3 regions of the Streptomyces sp. NPDC091972 genome follow, and region 2 is predicted to be linked to each of the others. Evidence: riboswitches for the same ligand, from Rfam matches in the RefSeq annotation. Region 2 holds a riboswitch; each other region holds the start of a gene.
What was found. Region 2 has a riboswitch for thiamine pyrophosphate ahead of ACIQJT_RS24390 (thiamine ABC transporter substrate binding subunit). Riboswitches for the same ligand answer to the same signal wherever they lie in the genome.

Region 1 (4,604 bases), on a different contig from region 2:
CAGGCTGTCGTCGGGCGTGAAGAGCCACTCCAGCATCTCTTCGTCGGTGAAGCCGTCGTCCCTCAGGAGCGTCAGGGTCCCGACCAGGCCCTTGACGACCTTCTGCTCGGCCCCGTCGATGAAGGCGGCGGGGACGTGCAGCGCGCGGTTCTCACCACGGCGTACGGCGATGAGCTGGCCCTCCTTGACCAGCTGCCGCACACGCGTCACCTCGACGTCGAGCATCTCTGCGATGTCGGGGAGGGTGAGCCAGGCGGGGACGAGAGCATCGATCTTTGCGTCAATCTCGGTCACGGGATTAAGCGTGCCATCCCGCACTGACAGTCGGAAGCCGGGGCGCCTCACCGGGGGAACGGGGCGTGGTCACCGGGCACGGAAGCCACGGAACCAGGCGGATCCGGCCGTCGGGGTCGGGTCGGCCCTCGCCGCCGGGAGCAGGCAGATCCCGGCCGGACCCCGCTCACCGGTCCAGTCGGGCCCTTGTGGACGAAACCAGACAGCTCCCGCCCCACAGGACTCGGAGCACGGGTCGCCGGAACCGGGTCAAACCCCCACCCCCCACCCACAGGCCCGGCGGCCGAATCCGGACGGGCCCCGGACCACAAGGCCTCCGGCCAAGCCCGGCAGGCGGCCCCGGTCATCCACCCGTCGGCCACGCCGCCACCCGCGCCCCCTCAGGACCCGGCAAAGACCGCCCCCCAGGACCACACGGTCCCGCCCCCACAACCAGTCCCAAGCCGGATGCGGCAGGCGGGTCCAGCCACCCGCCCGCAGCCCGCACAACCACCCACGTGCCCGAACCAGGGCAGCTCCCGGCCTGCCGGCGCCGGCAGGCGCAGGGCGGCGGCTCTCGGCGGAGCCCGTGGCCCGCGCCGCCCCCTTACGCCGTCGCTGCCTTCAGGGGCCTCGCCGGGTCCGCCAGCAGCTCCGGGTCCATCTCCGTGCCGGCCTCGATGAGGCGGCGGCCCTGGGCCAGGTCGCGGGGGCGGCCCACCGCCAGCAGGGCCACCAGGCGGTTCTCCCGCAGCCAGCAGACCGTCCAGGCCGGGCCGGACGGTTCGCCGCGCCACAGGGTGGTGTCGGCGGACGCGTGGTGGCCCGCGTACTGGACGAAGCGGCCGAACTGCTCGGACCAGAAGTACGGCACCGGGTCGTACACCGTGGGCGTCTCGCCGACGATGTCGGCGGCCACCGTGCGGGGGCCCTGGAGGGCGTTGTCCCAGTGGTGCACGAGCAGGCGCTCGCCGTACCTCCCCGAGGGGAAGGAGGCGCAGTCGCCGACGGCGTAGACGTCCGGAGCGGAGGTGCGCAGACGGTCGTCGGCGACGACCTCTCCGTGGGCGCCGAGCTCGATGCCCGAACCGGCCAGCCAGCCCGTGGCCGGCCGGGCGCCGATACCGACCACGACCGCGCCCGCGGCCACCCGGGAGCCGTCGTCCAGGACGACCGCGCCCGGCTCGACACGCTGCACGCGCGCGCGGGTGCGCAGCTCGGCGCCCGCGTCGGCGTACCAGGAGGTCATCGGCGCGGCCACCTCGGCGGGGAGCGCGCCCGCGAGGGGCCGGTCGGCGGCCTCCACGACCGTCACCGCGCAACCCGCCTCGCGCGCGGCGGTGGCGAACTCGGCGCCGATCCAGCCCGCCCCGACGACCACGATGTCGTGCTGCCGGGCGAGCACCGGGCGCAGTCGCTCGGCGTCGTCCAGGGTGCGCAGCACGTGCACGCCCGGCACACCCTCCGTGCCGGGCAGCCGGATCGGTTCGGCACCGGTGGCGAGGACCAGGACGTCATACGGGAAGGGCCCGGCCTCGGTGTCCAGTTCGTGCACCTCGGGGCGGACGCCCAGCACCTCGCGGCCGAGCAGCAGTTCGATGCCGAGAGCCTCGAAGTCGACGTCGAAGGCGGAGCCCTCGGCCTTGCCCAGCAGTACGGCCTTGGAGAGCGGCGGCCGGTCGTAGGGCTGATGGGGTTCCGCGCCGATCAAGGTGACGGTGCCCGTGAAGCCCTGTTCGCGCAGGGCGACCGCGGTCTGGACCCCCGCCATGCCCGCGCCGACCACGACCACCCGCCGTTGCGCCTGCGTCCGCTCGCTCATTTGATCACCATAGCCAGCTGACAATCAGTCAGTCAGGAGTCGTGCGCAGTGACCTGCTCCACAACGCTCGTCCCGCTGCCCGGCTGCGACTCCCACTCCCACGTCTCCTCCAGCCGCACCCGGCCGTCGGGGAGCTCCACCACCGTCGAGACGCAGTGCCCGGAGGAGGTCGTCCCGTCCTGCTTGAGCTGGACGTACCGGAAGTCGAGACGGTCCCCCGCGCGCGTGCCGACGAGATGCCCGCGGACGACGTCGCCGCCCGCGTACTCGGCCCAGATCTCCCCGTCCTTCTCGTGGTAGGCGAACCGGGTCCGCGTACCCACCTGGCCCGGGGCCTGATCGGCCACCGGGGCGAGGACGAGACCGTCGAGTGAGCGGGGCATGGTGGAAGGCTCCCTTACAGAGGCGCACGGGCACGGGCTAGGGTGGCCAACGTAGAGCACTCGCGGGAGCCCGGACGCACCGGGCTGAGAGGGAGGCTGGCGGCCTCCGACCGTACGAACCTGATCCGGGTCATGCCGGCGAAGGGAGGGGCTGGACGCCCATGTCCTCACGTACGTCAGACGTCCTCGTCATCGGGGGCGGCATCATCGGCCTGGTCACGGCCTGGCGGGCCGCGCAGCGCGGGTTCGCCACCGCCGTCGTGGACCCCGAACCGGGCGGCGGGGCCGCCCAGGTGGCCGCCGGGATGCTGGCCGCGGTCACCGAACTGCACTACGGCGAGCAGACCCTGCTGGGCCTGAACCTCGCCTCCGCCGCCCGGTATCCCGACTTCGCGGCCGAGCTCACCGAGCTGACCGGACACGACCTCGGTTACCGGCGGTGCGGCACGCTCGCCGTGGCTCTGGACGCCGACGACCGCGCCCACCTGCGCGAACTGCACGCCCTCCAGCGGCAGTCGGGGCTGGAGTCGGAGTGGCTGTCGGGCCGGGAGTGCCGGCGCCTGGAACCGATGCTCGCGCCAGGGGTGCGGGGCGGGCTGCGGGTGGACGGAGACCACCAGATCGATCCGCGCCGCCTCACGCGCGCGTTGCTGGCCGCGTGCGAGCGCGCCGGCGTGGTGTTCCACCGGGCATGGGCCCGGTCCCTCCAGGTGGTGCGGGACCGGGCGGCCGGGGCCGTCACGACCGACGGCGAGGAACTGGCGGCGGACCAGGTGGTGCTCGCCGCCGGAAGCCTCAGCGGCCGCCTGGAAGGGGTCCCCGAGGCCCTCCTGCCGCCCGTGCGGCCCGTGAAGGGGCAGGTGCTGCGCCTGACCGTGCCGCCGCGCCACGCGCCCTTCCTGAGCCGTACCGTGCGGGCGGTGGTGCGCGGCAGCCAGGTCTACCTGGTGCCGCGCGAGAGCGGTGAGCTGGTGATCGGCGCGACCAGCGAGGAGCTGGGCTGGGACACCACGGTGACCGCGGGCGGGGTGTACGAGCTGTTGCGGGACGCGCACGAACTCGTCCCCGGCATCACCGAACTGCCGCTGACGGAGACCCGCGCGGGACTGCGCCCGGGCTCCCCGGACAACGCCCCGCTGCTCGGCCCGACGGAGCTGCCCGGCCTCCTGCTGGCCACCGGGCACTACCGCAACGGCGTGCTGCTGACGCCGGTCACCGGGGACGCGCTGGCGCACGCGCTGACCACCGGTGAACTGCCGGAGGTGGCCCGCCCGTTCACCCCGAGGCGTTTCCTGGAGTCCGTGGAGCAGCCAGCATGAACATCTCCGTCAACGGGGAGCCGCGGGAGTTCGCTCCCGGCACGGCTCTCGACACCGTCGTACGCACGCTGACGCCGGCGCCCTCCGGGGTGGCCGCCGCGCTCAACGAGACCGTCGTCCCGCGCGCCGAGTGGCCCTCGACGTCCCTCGCCGAGGGAGACCGCGTGGAAGTCCTCACCGCCGTCCAAGGAGGCTGACCCATGGCCGACGATCCCTTCGTCATCGGCGGTACGCCCTTCTCGTCCCGGCTGATCATGGGCACGGGCGGGGCGCCCAGCCTGGACGTCCTGGAGCGGGCGCTGGTCGCCTCCGGCACCGAGCTGACGACGGTCGCGATGCGGCGCGTGAACCCCTCGGTGCACGGCTCGGTGCTGTCCGTGCTGGAGAGGCTCGGCATCCGGGTGCTCCCCAACACCGCGGGCTGCTTCACCGCCGGGGAGGCCGTCCTGACGGCCCGTCTCGCGCGCGAGGCGCTCGGCACCGACCTGGTCAAGCTGGAGGTCATCGCCGACGAGCGCACGCTTCTGCCGGACCCCGTCGAGCTGCTGGACGCGGCGGAGACGCTGGTGGACGACGGTTTCACCGTGCTGCCGTACACGAACGACGACCCGGTGCTGGCCCGGAAGCTGGAGGACGTGGGCTGCGCGGCGATCATGCCGCTGGGCTCACCGATCGGCTCGGGCCTCGGCATCCGCAACCCGCACAACTTCCAGCTGATCGTCGAGCACGCGCGCGTGCCGGTGATCCTGGACGCGGGGGCGGGCACGGCCTCGGACGCGGCCCTGGCGATGGAACTGGGCTGCGCGG
Region 2 (4,604 bases):
GCCTCGATCGGCGCGACGAGGAAGACCCCGCCGTCGCCGTGGGTCAGCGCCCGGTAGTAGCCGAAGTCGGGGGCGTCGAGGGACCGCTGCACCAGCACCGCGAGCGGCAGCACGAGGAGTACGGCGACACAGCCCACGACGGCGGCCAGCAGCCCCCATTCCCCCGCCCCGCGCGGCCGCCGGGCGGTCACGGACGCGTCCACGAGCCGCAGCGCGGTCTCCCGGCGCCGCACGGTCCACGCGTGCACGGCGAGGACCGCGCCCACCGCGACGAACTGGATGAGCGTCAGCACGGCGGCCGTGGACAGGTCGAAGATCTCGGAGGTCTGCCGGTAGATCTCCACTTCGAGGGTGGAGAAGGTCGGCCCGCCGAGGATCTGCACGACTCCGAAGGAGGTGAACGTGAACAGGAAGACCATCAGCGCGGCGGCGGCCACGGCGGGTGCGAGGGCGGGCAGGGTGACCGTCCGCCAGGCCCTGAGCCGGGACGCGCCCAGCATCCGCGCGGCCTCCTCCTGGCGCGGGTCCAGTTGCGCCCACAGTCCGCCGACGGTCCGTACGACGACCGCGTAGTTGAAGAAGACGTGCGCGAGCAGGATCGCCCACACGGTGGTGTCCAGCCGTACGCCCCACCACTCGTCGAGCGGTCCGCCCCGGCCGACGAGCGCCAGGAAGGCCGTACCGACGACGACCGTGGGCAGCACGAAGGGGACGGTGACCACGGCCCGCAGGACCTGCTTGCCGGGGAAGTCGAAGCGCGCGAAGACGTACGCGCCGGGGAGCGCGATCAGGAGCGTAAGCGCCGTGGAGGCGAGCGCCTGCCAGGTGGTGAACCACAGCACGTGCCGGATGTCCGGCTGGGCGAGGACCTCGGTGATCCTGCCGAACTGCCAGGTCCCGCCGGTCTTGAGCCCCCGGGTGACGATCGCGGCGACGGGGTAGGCGAAGAAGACGGCGAAGAACGCGACGGGCACGGCCATCAGACCGAGCCGCGCCGCCGCGTTGTGGAACGGCTTGCGGGGCCCTACTTCAGAACCAGCGAGGTCCACGACTTGACCCAGTCGTCACGGTGGTCGGCGATCTTCGCCGGGTCCATGGTCTCGGGATCCTTGGCCTGCGGACCGTACTGCGTGAACTCGGCGGGCACCTGGGCGCCCTCGACGACCGGGTACACGAACATGTTGAGCGGCATGTCCTGCTGGAACTCCTTGGTGAGCAGGAAGTCCAGGAACGCCTTGCCGCCCTTGCTGTTCTCGGCGTTGCTCAGCAGTCCGGCGTACTCGGTCTGCCGGAAGCAGGTGCCGTCGACGACCCCGGTGGGCGCGGTCTTCGGCTTCGGATCGGCGTAGATCACCTCGGCGGGCGGCGAGGAGGCGTACGAGACGACGAGCGGCCGGTCGGCCTTGGCCTTCTTGCCTCCGGCCGACCCGGAGAACTCCTCGTTGTATGCCTGCTCCCAGCCGTCGACGACCTTGACGCCGTTGGCCTTGAGCTTCTTCCAGTAGCCCTCCCACCCGTCGTCCCCGTACTTCGCGGCGGTCCCGAGCAGGAAGCCGAGACCCGGCGAGGAGGTGGAGGCGTTCTCGGTGACGAGGAGGTTCCTGTAGGCGGGCTTGACCAGGTCGTCGTACGACGTCGGCGGCGCGAGCTTGTGCTCGGTGAAGTACGCCTTGTCGTAGTTGACGCAGATGTCGCCGGTGTCGACGGGCGTGACCTTGTCGCCGTCGACGCGGTATCCCGCCTTGATCGTGTCGGCGCCCTTGGCCTCGTACGGCTGGAAGAGACCGTTGTCGAGCGCGCGGGAGAGCAGGGTGTTGTCGACGCCGAAGAAGACGTCGCCCTGCGGGTTGTCCTTGGTGAGGATGGCCTTGTTGACGGCCTGCCCGGCGTCGCCGTCCTCCAGGACCCTGACCTTGTAGCCGGACTTCTTCTCGAAGTCGGCGAGGACGTTCTTGGAGACGGCCCAGGAGTCGTGGCTGACCAGGGTGACGGTCTTGGACTCGGAGCCGGTGTCGTCGTCGTCGGACGAGGACCCGCACGCGGACAGCGTGACAAGGCCGAGGCCGACGACGGCAGCGAAGAACTTCTTGTTGTTCACGGTGATGACCGAACTTCCTACCCAGAATGACCTGGGCGAGGTTCAGAGGGTCTGCGGCCCGATCGCCGCACTCTCAGCGCTGTCGCGCTCCCCTGTCGGATATGAAGATGTACGTACGGACGTCAGACTACCGCTCGGTGGCGGCGAGCTGACCACAGGCCCCGTCGATCTCCTGCCCACGGGTGTCCCTGATGGTCACCGGCACCCCGTGGGCGGCGATGGCCTCGACGAACGCCTTCTCGTCCTCGGGCCGGGAGGCCGTCCACTTCGACCCCGGAGTGGGGTTCAGCGGGATGAGGTTGACGTGCACGGGCTTGCCCTTGAGCAGCCGCCCGAGCCGGTCCCCGCGCCACGCCTGGTCGTTGATGTCCCGGATGAGCGCGTACTCGATGCTGAGCCGCCGCCCGGACTTCTCGACGTACTCGAACCCGGCGTCGAGGACCTCGCGCACCTTCCACCGCGTGTTCACGGGGACGAGGGTGTCGCGCAGCTCGTCGTCGGGCGCGTGCAGGGAGATCGCGAGCCGGCACTTGAAGCCCTCGTCGGAGAACCGCTGGATGGCGGGCACGAGCCCCACCGTCGACACGGTGATGCCGCGCTGGGAGAGCCCGAGCCCGTCGGGGGCGGGATCGGTGAGCGCGCGGATGGCTCCGACGACCCGCTTGTAGTTGGCGAGCGGCTCACCCATGCCCATGAAGACGATGTTGGACAGCCGCGCGGGCCCGCCCGGAACCTCTCCGTCCCGCAGCGCCCGCATCCCGTCCACGATCTGGTGGACGATCTCGGCGGTGGACAGATTCCGGTCCAGCCCCGCCTGCCCGGTGGCACAGAAGGGGCAGTTCATCCCGCACCCCGCCTGCGAGCTGATGCACATGGTCACCCGGTCCGGGTACCGCATGAGCACCGACTCCACGAGCGTCCCGTCGAACAGCCGCCACAGCGTCTTGCGCGTGGTCCCCTGGTCGGTCGACAGATGCCGTACGACGGTCATGAGCTCGGGAAGCAGCGCCTCCTGGAGCTTGCCGCGCGCACCGGCCGGGATGTCCGTCCACTCCGCCGGGTCGTGCGCGTACCGAGCGAAGTAGTGCTGCGAGAGCTGCTTGGCGCGAAACGGCTTCTCCCCGATCCCCGCCACGACCTCCTTGCGCTCGGCAGGAGTGAGATCAGCAAGGTGCCGCGGCGGCTTCTTGGCTCCGCGGGGGGCGACGAAAGTGAGTTCTCCGGGTGCAGGCATAACCCTTCCAGTGTGGCAGATCAATGCGGGGAGCCCGGGCCGGAGCGGGGTGGGGGTGGTCACCTGGGGGTGCGGACCGTCGGCGTTGGCCGGCTCGGACGGCCCGAGGGGCGTGCCCGCGGGTGGGATGATCGCTCCGGAGGGGTGCGGGTGGACATGCTCGAACTGATGGAGTGGCTGGCCGAGCGCGGCGTCACGACCGTGTTCAAGGTCGACGGTGACCGCATGGTGGAGCGCCGGGCGGCATGGATGGTCATCGTCAGCGGAGGGGCCCTCGGCGAGGACTCCTTCTTCCGTGCCGATCTGGCCAGGCCGGACGCATGCCTGGATGCGTTGCTCGCTCACCTGGAGAGCAAGGGGCTGTCCCCGTTCGCGTAGGCCTTCGCCGGTGCCGGTCTGCCGGGCGTCGCAGTACCGCCGAGGCGCGGGCGCTCTCCCCGGGGAAGACGGGCCTGACGACGCGGCCCCCACCCTGAGAACAGGGCGGGGGCCAAAGAGCAGTACGGACGGAGTCAGCCCGAGCCCACGAACAGCACCAGCAGCAGCCACACCACCGGCGCCGTCGGCAGCAGGGAGTCCAGGCGGTCCATGATGCCGCCGTGGCCCGGCAGCAGCGTGCCCATGTCCTTGATGCCGAGGTCCCGCTTGATCATCGACTCGCCGAGGTCACCCAGCGTCGCGCTGGCCGCGACCGCCAGCCCGAGCAGCAGGCCCTGCCACCACGCGCCGTCGTCGATCAGGAACTCCATGCACAGCGCACCCGCGGCCATCGCGAACGCCACCGCTCCGACCAGGCCCTCCCGGGTCTTGCCGGGGCTGATGCGCGGCGCGAGCTTGTGGGTGCCGAAGCGCCAGCCGACCGCGTAGGCGCCGGTGTCGCTGACGACGGTCAGGAGCAGGAAGGTCAGGACGCGTGCGGCCCCGTCCTCGGCCGTCAGCATCATCGCGACGAAGGTGGCCAGGAACGGGACGTAGAACGCCGCGAAGACGCCCGCCGTGACGTCCTTGAGGTAACCCTCCGGCGGTTCCGTCATCCGCCAGACCAGGACCGCGAGTGCCGTGAGCGCCATGGCGACCCACGCGCCCTCCGCGCCCCGGACGTACCCCGAGACGACCATCGCGGCCCCGCCGAGCGCCAGCGGCACGAGCGGCGCCTTGATGCCCTTGCGTTCCTCCAGCCGCTTCGTCAGCTCCCACAGCCCGACCACGACGGCGACCGCTATCACGCCGACGAACGCGGCCTTGACGAAGAACAGCGACGCGATGATCACG
Region 3 (4,604 bases), on a different contig from region 2:
CCCAAGCCCTACGGAGCATCGGGGGATGCACATGAACAGCGTTCCGCAGCACCTGCACAGCGAGGACCGCCAGGACTACGAGCGGATCCTCGATGAGGCGCTGCGCTCCGCACCACACCGTCCCGAACTGGCCGCGGTCGGACAGCGGCTGAATCCCGAACAGCTGCGCACCATGGCGCTCAACGCGACCGCGCTCATCACGGCGGCCGCGGCGACCGAGTACCAGCACTACGTGAAGGTCCGCGAGGAACAGCGCCGCCCCGCGACGCCGTCCAGCCTGTCGTCCGCGCACGAACCCGGTCCCGCCGACTCGGGCACGGGTGCGATGGGGCTCGCCACCACCATGGGAGAGGTCGCCGAGACCGCCGGTGCGGGCGCCGTCGCCGTCGCCGCCGTCCTGACGCCCGTCCTCGCCGGAACAGCCGCGGCGATCTTCCTGCTCGTGGGCTACATACTCCAGATGCTCAGCCCCCCGCCGGCGTTCGCCCACGCCATGATCACCATCGGATGGGTCTTCGGCGCCCTGACCGCGGCCGCGATCCTTGTCGCCGCCGTCGGTCTGCTGATCACCGCACTGCGCAACCGGCCCTCGCCGGACGCGGGGTACGGCGAACTGAGCGAGGAGGTGGCACGGGCCAGAGACGCCTGGCGCGAAGCCCTGCTGGAACGTGGCCTCCTCCCCTTCCTCAGGGAGGCCCTGGCCGATCCCGGCACCGCCGCCGCACTGCATCACACGGCACCGCCCGCACCGACCAGCCGGATGCCCAGCCTCGGCTACGACCGCCCGGGCTTCAGCAGTCCGGACGACGGGGCCTCCGGTGCCCGCCCGAGCTTCACCAGCCCGGACTACACCAGCCCGGACTTCGGGGGGCCGGAACACCAGCCGGAGTGACACCCGGCACCGCCCCTCGGCTTGCGCCCCCACCACGGGGAGCGCAAGCCGAAGACCCGGCCGCGGGCCGCCCGCCGACGGTCCGCCTCCGTCAGTCGGCGATCGGCAGATAGACGCGGTTGCCCGCCGCCGCGAACTCCTTCGACTTCTGGGCCATGCCCTCCTCGATCTCCTCCTGGCTGTCGCCGTGACGGCGGCGGATGTCCTGGGAGATCTTCATCGAGCAGAACTTCGGCCCGCACATGGAGCAGAAGTGAGCCGTCTTGGCCGGCTCGGCCGGGAGGGTCTCGTCGTGGAACTCCCGGGCCGTGTCGGGGTCGAGGGCCAGGTTGAACTGGTCCTCCCAGCGGAACTCGAAGCGGGCGTCGGAGAGGGCGTCGTCCCACTCCTGGGCGCCCGGGTGCCCCTTGGCGAGGTCGGCCGCGTGGGCGGCGATCTTGTAGGTGATGACCCCCGTCTTGACGTCGTCCCTATTGGGCAGGCCCAGGTGCTCCTTGGGCGTGACGTAGCAGAGCATCGCGGTGCCCCACCAGGCGATCATCGCGGCACCGATGCCGGAGGTGATGTGGTCGTAGGCCGGCGCGACGTCGGTGGTCAGCGGGCCGAGCGTATAGAACGGAGCTTCATCGCAGATCTCCTGCTGAAGGTCGATGTTCTCCTTGATCTTGTGCATCGGGACGTGTCCCGGGCCCTCGATCATGGTCTGTACGTTGAAACGCTTCGCGATCCGGTTGAGTTCCCCGAGCGTGCGCAACTCCGCGAACTGCGCCTCGTCGTTGGCGTCCGCGATCGAGCCGGGCCGGAGGCCGTCGCCTAGCGAGTACGTGACGTCGTAGGTGGCGAGGATCTCGCACAGCTCCTCGAAGTTCTCGTACAGGAACGACTCCTTGTGGTGCGCCAGGCACCACGCCGCCATGATCGAGCCCCCGCGCGAGACGATGCCCGTCTTGCGGTTCGCGGTCAGCGGTACGTACGGCAGGCGCACGCCCGCGTGGACCGTCATGTAGTCCACACCCTGCTCGGCCTGCTCGATCACCGTGTCCTTGTAGATCTCCCAGGTCAGCTCCTCGGCACGGCCGTCGACCTTCTCCAGCGCCTGGTAGAGCGGCACCGTGCCGATGGGGACGGGGGAGTTGCGCAGCACCCACTCGCGAGTGGTGTGGATGTTGCGGCCGGTGGACAGGTCCATGACCGTGTCGGCGCCCCATCGGGTCGCCCAGGTCATCTTCTCGACCTCCTCCTCGATGGAGGACGTCACGGCCGAGTTGCCGATGTTGGCGTTGACCTTCACCAGGAAACGCTTGCCGATGATCATCGGCTCGATCTCCGGGTGGTTGACGTTCGCTGGCAGGACCGCGCGTCCCGCCGCGATCTCCTCGCGGACGACCTCGGGCTCGACGTTCTCCCGGATGGCGACGTACTCCATCTCGGGGGTGATCTCGCCGCGGCGGGCGTACGCGAGCTGGGTGACCGCCTGGCCGTCACGGCTGCGGCGCGGCTGGCGCGACCGCCCCGGGAAGACCGCGTCGAGGTTGCGGAGGCCGCCCCGGGGTGAGGTGTGCTTGATCCCGTCGTCCTCGGGCCGCACGGGTCGACCCTCGTACTCCTCGGTGTCCCCGCGGGCGATGATCCAGTTCTCCCGCAGCGGCGCGAGGCCCCGGCGGACGTCCGTGTCGGTGAGCGGATCGGTGTACGGGCCCGACGTGTCGTACAGCGTGACCGACTGCCCGTTGGTGAGGTGCACCTGGCGGACCGGCACCCGCAGATCGGGGCGCGAGCCCTCGATGTACGCCTTGTGCCAGCCGATGGACTTCCCGGCCTCCGTGTCGAGCTGGTCGGAGGCAGGCGTGCGCGCGTCCTTGATGGTCATGAGACCTACTCCCTACGCCGGCATTACCCGGTAACAGGTTCGGCGGTCGACGCAGCCATTTCCGTCCGCCGACGTTTCGTGGGGAACGTCACTTGCTTGAAATGAAGTTCCACGTGAAACATCGCTGGGACGGAGGTCAGCGCCCTCTCAGCCCGGTGCTCCGAGCTCCCGCGTGTACAAAGGTGGCTCCACGCTAGCGTCAATTCGGGCGCGGTGAACAGAGGGCCCCTGTCGTTCTTGCGATGATCGGTCGGTGACCACGACGCATCAGTCCCCTTACCCGCCTCCCGAGCCGCCGCGTCGGCCCGGCTCCGGAAACGGCCCTGGGCACGGGCCGGGACATGGACCTGAGCACGGGCCCGGGCATGGTCCTGGCACTGGCTCCCGTGGCAGTTTCGGAGGCGCTGAGGGCAGCGGAGCCAGCGGCGGCAGCGGCAGCGGCAGCGGCAGCGGCAGCGGCAGCGGCGGAACGGCCGGGGCCGGTGGCTGGCACGAGCATGAGCATGAGCATGAGCGTGGTGGCGGGCAGGGCGGCAGTCAGGGGCGGGGTTACGGCCAGGGGCAGGGTTACGGCCAGGGTCAGGGGCAGAGTCACGGTCAGCGTCCGGGTGCGGCTTTTGGCGGCCAGGGCAGTGGTGGGGCTGGTGGCGGACACGGGCAGGGTCCCGGAGACACGCACGGGTACGGTCCGGGGGCAGGACGCGGTTACGTTCCAGGGGGCGGGCGCGGGCCCGGTGACGGGCACGGGTCGGGCGACGGACACGGTTCGGTCGACGGACACGGGAGTGGACCCGGTTCCGGTGGTGGCGGGCACGGTCACTCGCACAGTCACAGTCATGGACCGGCGGCTCCCGTCTCCAAGCACCTGCGCAAGGTCATCGCGGCGATCCTCATCCCGTTCGGCATGGCAGTGGTGGTGGGGCTTGTTGTGCTCTGGCCCGGAGGCGCCCCGGCACACGAACGCACCGGAGTCGGATTCGACCGGCAGACGCAGCAGGCCACCGTCAGCAAGGTCGTCAGCGTCGACTGCAAGTCGGTGAACGCCTCAGGGGAGACCCCGACCGGGGACACCTCCACCGCCGAGGGCTCCTCCGCAGAGCAACAGGCGAACGGCACCTGCAAGAAGGCCACGATCCGGGTCGACACCGGCAAGGACAAGGGCCGCACCTTCACGGAGATCGTCCAGCCGGACCAGTCCCGGCAGTTGCACGAGGGCCAGAAGGTCGTGGTCGCGTACGAGCCCTCCGCGCCCAGGGACTTGCAGTACTCGGTGACCGACGTGAGCCGCCGCTTCCCGATGGGGCTGCTCGCCGGCGTCTTCGCGCTCGCCGTCGTGGTCGTCGGGCGGCTGCGCGGGGTCATGGCGCTGGTCGCGCTGGCCATCAGCTTCATGGTGCTGAACTTCTTCATCCTGCCCGCGATCCTCCAGGGCTCGAACCCGCTGCTCGTGGCGGTGATCGGGTCGAGCGCCATCATGCTGATCGCCCTCTACATGTGCCACGGCCTGTCGGCGCGTACCTCCGTGGCGGTACTGGGGACGCTCATCTCACTGGTGCTGATCGGCATCCTGGGCTCGCAGTTCATCGGCTGGGCGGCGCTGACGGGCAACACGGACGACAACACTGGGCTCATCCACGGGCTGTACCCGGCGATCGACATGAGCGGTCTGCTGCTCGCCGGCGTCATCATCGGCTCGCTCGGTGTCCTCGACGACGTGACGGTCACCCAGACGTCGGCGGTCTGGGAGCTGCACGAGGCCAACCCGACGATGGGCTGGCGCGGGCTGTACCGCGCCGGAATCCGGATCGGCCGCGACCACATCGCATCCGTCGTCAACACCCT

Region 1: linked by a shared signal. The riboswitch ahead of thiO (glycine oxidase ThiO) and the one ahead of ACIQJT_RS24390 (thiamine ABC transporter substrate binding subunit) in region 2 are both predicted to bind thiamine pyrophosphate.
Region 3: linked by a shared signal. The riboswitch ahead of thiC (phosphomethylpyrimidine synthase ThiC) and the one ahead of ACIQJT_RS24390 (thiamine ABC transporter substrate binding subunit) in region 2 are both predicted to bind thiamine pyrophosphate.

What each region holds. Positions count from the first base shown of each region.
Region 1 covers NZ_JBIVSV010000004.1:403,037-407,640, forward strand. Annotated here, with positions in the region: gene ACIQJT_RS14380 (Rv2175c family DNA-binding protein) at 1-294, opposite strand, end outside; gene ACIQJT_RS14385 (NAD(P)/FAD-dependent oxidoreductase) at 881-2,095, opposite strand; gene ACIQJT_RS14390 (hypothetical protein) at 2,128-2,478, opposite strand; TPP riboswitch at 2,531-2,642, shown strand; gene thiO (glycine oxidase ThiO) at 2,640-3,797, shown strand; gene thiS (sulfur carrier protein ThiS) at 3,794-3,994, shown strand; gene ACIQJT_RS14405 (thiazole synthase) at 3,998-4,604, shown strand, end outside.
Region 2 covers NZ_JBIVSV010000008.1:130,023-134,626, forward strand. Annotated here, with positions in the region: gene ACIQJT_RS24385 (ABC transporter permease) at 1-980, opposite strand, end outside; gene ACIQJT_RS24390 (thiamine ABC transporter substrate binding subunit) at 1,025-2,098, opposite strand; TPP riboswitch at 2,095-2,202, opposite strand; gene rlmN (23S rRNA (adenine(2503)-C(2))-methyltransferase RlmN) at 2,226-3,332, opposite strand; gene ACIQJT_RS24400 (hypothetical protein) at 3,489-3,710, shown strand; gene ACIQJT_RS24405 (phosphatidate cytidylyltransferase) at 3,845-4,604, opposite strand, start outside.
Region 3 covers NZ_JBIVSV010000005.1:99,497-104,100, forward strand. Annotated here, with positions in the region: gene ACIQJT_RS16240 (hypothetical protein) at 26-892, shown strand; gene thiC (phosphomethylpyrimidine synthase ThiC) at 984-2,762, opposite strand; TPP riboswitch at 2,755-2,944, opposite strand; gene ACIQJT_RS16250 (YibE/F family protein) at 3,667-4,604, shown strand, end outside.